Regions from separate parts of the Streptomyces sp. KLMMK genome, predicted to be linked through region 1. Evidence: riboswitches for the same ligand, from Rfam matches in the RefSeq annotation. Region 1 holds a riboswitch; the other holds the start of a gene.
The links. A riboswitch is a leader RNA that binds a small molecule or an ion and turns the genes downstream of it on or off. The one in region 1 is predicted to bind cobalamin.
Positions count from the first base shown of each region.

Region 2: another riboswitch for cobalamin. It lies ahead of V7793_RS13800 (CoA-acylating methylmalonate-semialdehyde dehydrogenase); the one in region 1 lies ahead of V7793_RS27140 (ribonucleoside-diphosphate reductase subunit alpha).

Region 1 covers NZ_JBAMDC010000259.1:1,487-4,912, forward strand. Annotated here, with positions in the region: gene mctP (monocarboxylate uptake permease MctP) at 1-694, shown strand, start outside; adenosylcobalamin-variant (AdoCbl-variant) riboswitch at 923-1,023, shown strand; gene V7793_RS27140 (ribonucleoside-diphosphate reductase subunit alpha) at 1,196-3,426, shown strand, end outside.
Region 2 covers NZ_JBAMDC010000068.1:11,519-14,944, forward strand. Annotated here, with positions in the region: gene V7793_RS13795 (short-chain fatty acyl-CoA regulator family protein) at 1-1,126, shown strand, start outside; cobalamin riboswitch at 1,244-1,421, shown strand; gene V7793_RS13800 (CoA-acylating methylmalonate-semialdehyde dehydrogenase) at 1,615-3,114, shown strand; gene V7793_RS13805 (acyl-CoA dehydrogenase family protein) at 3,111-3,426, shown strand, end outside.

The DNA of each region.
Region 1 (3,426 bases):
CGCCGCGGGGATCAAGGTGAAGAACGGGCAGCTCGCGATCCCCCAGCTGTTCGAGGACATGTTCCCGGACTGGTTCACGGGCGTGGCCTTCGCCGCCATCGGCATCGGCGCCCTGGTCCCGGCCGCGATCATGTCGATCGCCGCGGCGAACCTTTTCACCCGCAACATCTACAAGGACTTCATCCGGCCGGACGCCTCGCCCGGGCACGAGGCGAAGGTCTCCAAGCTCGCCTCGCTGCTGGTGAAGGTCGGCGCGCTCGTCTTCGTCCTCACCATGGACAAGACCGTCGCCATCAACTTCCAGCTGCTCGGTGGCATCTGGATCCTGCAGACGGTCCCCGCCCTCGTGGGCGGGCTCTTCACCCGCTGGTTCCACCGCTGGGCCCTGCTGGCCGGCTGGGCCGCGGGGATGGGCTACGGCACCTGGAAGGCCTACGACACGCCGAGCGCGACGCAGGATCATTTCGGGAATACCAACCTCATCCCCCTTATCGGAGAAAAGGGCTATATCGGGCTCACCGCCTTCGCGCTCAATGTGATCGTCGTCATCGTCCTGACCTTCGCCCTCAAGGCGCTGCGCGTGCCGGACGGCACGGACGAGACATCGGCGGCGGACTACACGGCGGACGCCGGCGACCCCGGGGTCCGCAGCGAGCTCCCGCCGGCCACCGCAGGGGCCCCTGGAGGGCATTAGAGCGACCCTCGGCGGGGCCCTCGCCCCGCGGAGCCGACCGGGCCGCCACGCCCCTCTGGAGGGGGCGTGGCGGCCCTTCGCCGCACCCCGCACCCGATCCCCCTTCCGACCTGCGAACCCACCCTCAACACCGGGGCCTGATAACACATTCCGACCTATGCGCTTACCGCGCGACACAACATGTGGGGGCGCGTACGAGGGGCGGCACTAGATGTATGCTCGTCCTCGCTGTCGTCGCAGGGGAATCCGGTGAAAATCCGGAACTGTCCCGCAACGGTGCATGTATGCCGTTAAGCCGCGCATGCAGGAGTCCGAGTACCTGCCGGCAGCACGCCCTCCACCGAGCCTGCCCTGGGCTCGGCTATGGGCGTTGAATTCGTCCGGGCCTCGCGGGTTGGGCCGGCGGACGCCTACGAGGCATGCCCTGGTCCATCAGGCGCGCCCGTACGCGACCGTCGTGCTCTCCCGCCGGCCCACCCAGCCGAGCGAGGGAGAGCCTCAGTGACCATCGCGCCCGCCGATCCGGTCTCAGCGGAAGAAGCGACCGGCGGCCCCGGGACCGCGCTGCTGCGCACCCTGACCGACCTCACCGCCGACCTTCCTGCCACCGACCCCGGCAAGGTCGCCGCCGCCGCACTGCGGGGCCGGAGCGCGAACTCGGACGAGGCCGAGCTGCGCTCCCTCGCCACCGAGGCCGCCGCCGGGCTGATCGCCGAGGAGCCCGAGTACTCCAAGCTCGCCGCCCGGCTGCTCACCCGCGCGATCGCCGAGGAGGCCGCCGGCCAGGGCGCCACGTCCTTCTCCGCCTCGGTCGCCGTCGGCCACCGCGAGGGCCTGATCGCGGACGACACCGCCGCCTTCGTGGCCACCCACGCCGCGCGCCTGGACGAGCTGGTCGACGAGGCCCTCCTCGGCGGCGCCGACGACCGCTTCGGCTACTTCGGCCTGCGCACCCTGCACAGCCGCTACCTGCTGCGCCACCCGATCACCCGCAACGTGATCGAGACCCCGCAGCACTTCCTGCTGCGCGTGGCCTGCGGCCTGGCCGAGGACCACTCCGAGCGCGCCGTCGCCGACGTCGCCGAGCTGTACGGCCTGACGAGCACCCTGTCGTACCTGCCGTCCTCCCCCACGCTCTTCAACTCCGGCACCCGCCACCCGCAGATGTCGTCCTGCTACCTGCTGGACTCCCCGCTGGACGAGCTGGACTCGATCTACGACCGCTACCACCAGGTGGCGCGCCTGTCGAAGCACGCCGGCGGCATCGGCCTGTCGTACAGCCGCATCCGCTCGCGCGGCTCGCTGATCCGCGGCACCAACGGCCACTCCAACGGCATCGTGCCGTTCCTGCGCACCCTCGACGCCTCCGTCGCCGCCGTCAACCAGGGCGGCCGCCGCAAGGGCGCGGCCTGCGTCTACCTCGAGACCTGGCACGCCGACATCGAGGAGTTCCTGGAGCTCCGCGACAACACCGGTGAGGAGGCCCGCCGCACCCACAACCTCAACATCGCGCACTGGATCCCGGACGAGTTCATGCGCCGCGTCGAGGCCGACGCCGAGTGGTCGCTGTTCTCCCCGGCCGACACGCCCGACCTGGTCGACCTCTACGGCGACGAGTTCGACGCCGCGTACCGCAAGTACGAGGCCGAGGGCAAGGCCGTCAAGCAGATCCCGGCCCGCGTGCTCTACGCCCGCATGATGCGCACCCTCGCGCAGACCGGCAACGGCTGGATGACGTTCAAGGACGCCGCCAACCGCACCGCCAACCAGACGGCCGAGAAGGGCGCGGTCGTCCACTCCTCGAACCTCTGCACCGAGATCCTCGAGGTCACGGACGACGGCGAGACCGCGGTCTGCAACCTGGGCTCCGTCAACCTCGCGCAGCACCTCGGTGCCGACGGCGAGATGGACTGGGAGAAGCTCGACCGCACGGTCCGCACGGCCGTCACCTTCCTCGACCGCGTCGTGGACATCAACTTCTACCCGACCGAGCAGGCCGGCAGCTCCAACAGCCGCTGGCGCCCGGTGGGCCTGGGCCTGATGGGCCTGCAGGACGTCTTCTTCCGCCTGCGCATGCCCTTCGACTCGCCCGAGGCCAAGGAGCTGTCCACCCGCATCTCCGAGCGCATCATGCTCGCGGCGTACGAGGCCTCCGCCGACCTCGCCGAGCGGCACGGCCCGCACCCGGCCTGGTCCGCGACCCGCACCGCCCGCGGCGTGCTGCACCCGGACCACTACCCCAACGCCGTCGCCGCCTGGGAGGACCGCTGGGAGGCTCTGCGCGCCCGCATCGGCGAGGTCGGCATGCGCAACTCGCTGCTGCTCGCCATCGCCCCGACGGCCACCATCGCCTCCATCGCGGGTGTGTACGAGTGCATCGAGCCGCAGGTCTCCAACCTCTTCAAGCGCGAGACGCTCTCCGGTGAGTTCCTGCAGGTCAACACCTACCTGGTGGAGGACCTCAAGAAGCTCGGCGTGTGGGACCGCGCCACCCGCGAGGCGATGACCGAGGCCAACGGCTCGATCCAGGAGATGCGCTGGATCCCGCAGGAGGTGCGCGACCTCTACCGCACCGCCTGGGAGATCCCGCAGCGCGCCCTGATCGACATGGCCGCGTCCCGTACGCCGTACCTGGACCAGAGCCAGTCGCTGAACCTCTTCATGGCCTCGCCCACCATCGGCAAGCTCAGCTCGATGTACGCGTACGCCTGGAAGCAGGGCATCAAGACGAC
Region 2 (3,426 bases), on a different contig from region 1:
CGAACTCGCCTCGCGCCTGCCCGCGGTCGCCGCCGTCCTGCTCGACCTGGGCCGCCGCAACCAGGCCCTGACCGAACGCCTGGCGGAGGCCGCGGACGGCCGGGGCGGGAGCGGCGGCACCGGCCCGGCCGCGCCCCGCTCCCCCCACGAGGAGATCCGGGAGTTCTTCTACCGCCGCCAGAACTACCTCCACGGCCTGGACGTCGCCGCCGAGGAACTGGCCGCCGGCCTCGGCATCCGCCCCGGCGGCGTGCTCCCGGCCCTGGCCGCCCGCCTCACGCAGCGGCACGCCGTACGGCTCGTCGCGGACTCCGACCGCCTGCACCACTACGACCCGGCGCTGCGGACCCTGCACCTCTCCGGCCGTCTCCGCCCCGGCCAGCGGGCCTTCCGGATGGCCACGCAGCTGGCCCTGCTGGAGTTCGCCGACGAGCTGTCCGCGCTCGCCTCGGAGGACTACGACGAGGGCTCCACCACGTGGTCGCTCGCACGGATCGGCATCGCCAACTACGTGGCCGCCGCGCTGATCCTGCCGTACGGCGCCTTCCTCGCGACGGCCGAGGAGCTGCGCTACGACGTCGAACGGCTCACCGACCATTTCGGCGTCGGCTACGAGACCGTCTGCCACCGGCTCAGCACGCTCCAGCGGCCGCGGCTGCGGGGCGTGCCCTTCTCGTTCGTCCGCGTCGACCGCGCCGGGAACATGTCCAAGCGCCAGTCCGCGACCGGCTTCCACTTCTCCCGCGCGGGCGGTACCTGCCCGCTGTGGAACGTCTACGAGGCCTTCGCCGCGCCCGGCCGCATCCACGTGCAGATCGCCGCCATGCCGGACGGGCAGCGCTACCTGTGGACCGCCCGCACCGTCACCCGCCAGCGCGGCGGCTGGGGCGAGCCCGGCAAGACCTTCGCCATCGGGCTCGGCTGCGAGATCCGGCACGCCTCCCGGCTCGTCTACTCCGACGGCCTCGACCTGGCCAACGCCTCCGCCGCCACGCCCATCGGCATGGGCTGCCGCATCTGCGAACGCCTCGACTGCCCGCAGCGGGCCGTGCCCCCGCTCGGCCGCCCTCTGGCGATCGACGAGAACAGCAGCACGTTCGTGCCGTACCCGGTGGCGGACGAGTGACCGGGCCCGGGAAGCGGCCGCAGTGACCGGACCGCGGAAGTGACCGGGCCGCGGAAGCGATCACGCCGCGGAAGTGATCACGCCGGGGGTGGACTTACTAGGACGTCCAACTATATGTTCGTGACCAAGGCCCGCGGTGCAGGGAAGCCGGTGTGAATCCGGCACGGTCCCGCCACTGTGACCGGGAAGTGTGCCGTCGACAGCACGCCACTGACGAGATGCGTCATTCGTCGGGAAGGCTGGCGGCGCGCGGTGATCCGGGAGTCAGGATACCGGCCGCGGGGTGTTCCGTGTTGTCCACGAGGATGGAGCAGACACGCATGGCACCGGTCCGTACTCACGACCCTGGTGATCCGGCGGAGCGCGCACACATGTCCGCGCGCTCGTAGCTCTTCACGGCCCTCCGGAGCTCTTCGCGGTTCCGCACAGGGCCACGGCGCCCCATGCCCATCCCCGGATCTCACCTGACCTGACGAGAGCAGGCTTCCATGGTCCGTGAACTGACACATTTCATCGGCGGCAAGCACACCCCCGGAACGTCGGGACTCTTCGCCGACGTGCATGACCCCAACACCGGCACCGTACAGGCCCGGGTGCCCCTGGCCGGGCGCGAGGACACCGCGGCCGCGATCGCCGACGCGGCGGCCTCGCAACCGCAGTGGGGCGAGTGGAACCCGCAGCGGCGCGCCCGCGTCCTGCTGAGGTTCCTGCAGCTGGTCGAGGGCGAGCGCGAGGCCCTCGCCCGCCTGTTGTCCGCCGAGCACGGCAAGACGATCGCCGACGCCCACGGGGACATCCAGCGCGGCCTGGAGGTCGTCGAGTTCGCCGCGGGCATCCCGCACCTGCTCAAGGGCGAGTTCACGGACAACGCGGGCACGGGCATCGACGTCCACTCGCTGCGCGGCCCCCTCGGCGTCACCGCAGGCATCACCCCCTTCAACTTCCCCGCCATGATCCCGCTGTGGAAGGCCGCGCCCGCGATCGCCTGCGGGAACGCGTTCGTCCTCAAGCCCTCCGAGCGCGACCCGTCCGTGCCGCTGCGGCTCGCGGAGCTCTTCCTGGAGGCGGGGCTTCCCCCGGGCGTCTTCAACGTGGTCAACGGCGGCAAGGAGGCCGTCGAGACCCTGCTGGAGGACCCCAGGGTCCAGGCCGTCGGCTTCGTCGGCTCCACGCCCATCGCGGCGCACATCTACGCCACCGCGGCCGCCCGCGGCAAGCGCGCCCAGTGCTTCGGCGGCGCCAAGAACCACATGGTCGTGATGCCGGACGCCGACCTCGACCAGGCCGCGGACGCCCTGATCGGCGCCGGGTACGGATCGGCGGGCGAGCGCTGCATGGCGATCTCCGTCGCCGTCCCCGTCGGCGAGGAGACCGCCGACGCCCTGGTCGCCAAGCTCAAGGAGCGCATCGGCGCGCTGCGCATCGGCCGCTCCGACGACCCGGACGCCGACTTCGGCCCGCTGGTGAGCCGCGACGCCCTGGACCGCGTGCGCCGCTACGTGGACATCGGCACCACCGAGGGCGCCGAACTGGTCGTCGACGGGCGCGGCTTCGTCCTCCCCGGCCACGAGAACGGCTTCTTCGCCGGGGCCACGCTCTTCGACCGCGTCTCCACCGGCATGCGGATCTACCGGGAGGAGATCTTCGGCCCGGTGCTCTGCGTCGTCCGCGCCGCCGACTACGAGGAGGCCCTGCGGCTGCCCAGCGAGCACCCGTACGGCAACGGCGTGGCGATCTTCACGCGGGACGGGGACACCGCCCGGGACTTCACCCGGCGGGTGAACACCGGCATGGTCGGCGTCAACGTGCCCATCCCCGTACCGGTGGCGTACCACACGTTCGGCGGCTGGAAGCGCTCCGGCTTCGGCGACCTCAACCAGCACGGGCCGGATGCGATCCGCTTCTACACCCGTACCAAGACCGTTACCTCGCGCTGGCCCTCCGGGGTCAAGGAGGGCGCGAGCTTCACCATCCCCACGATGCGATGACGACGATGACCGGCACCATGCTCTCCGGCGAGCAGCTCGCCATCGCCGAGACGACGCTCGACTTCGCCGAGGAACACCTCGCCCCGCACGCCGTCGCCTGGGACCAGGGCAAGCACTTCCCCGTCGACGTCCTGCGCAAGGGCGCGGACCTGGGGCTCGGCGGCGTCTACGTCCGCGAGTCCTCCGGGGGCTCCGGCCTGACCCGCTCCGACGGCGTCGTCGTCTTCGAGACCCTGGCCACCGGCTGCCCCTCCATCGCCGGCTACCTCTCCATCCACAACATGGTCGCCTGGATGATCGACCGCTACGGCG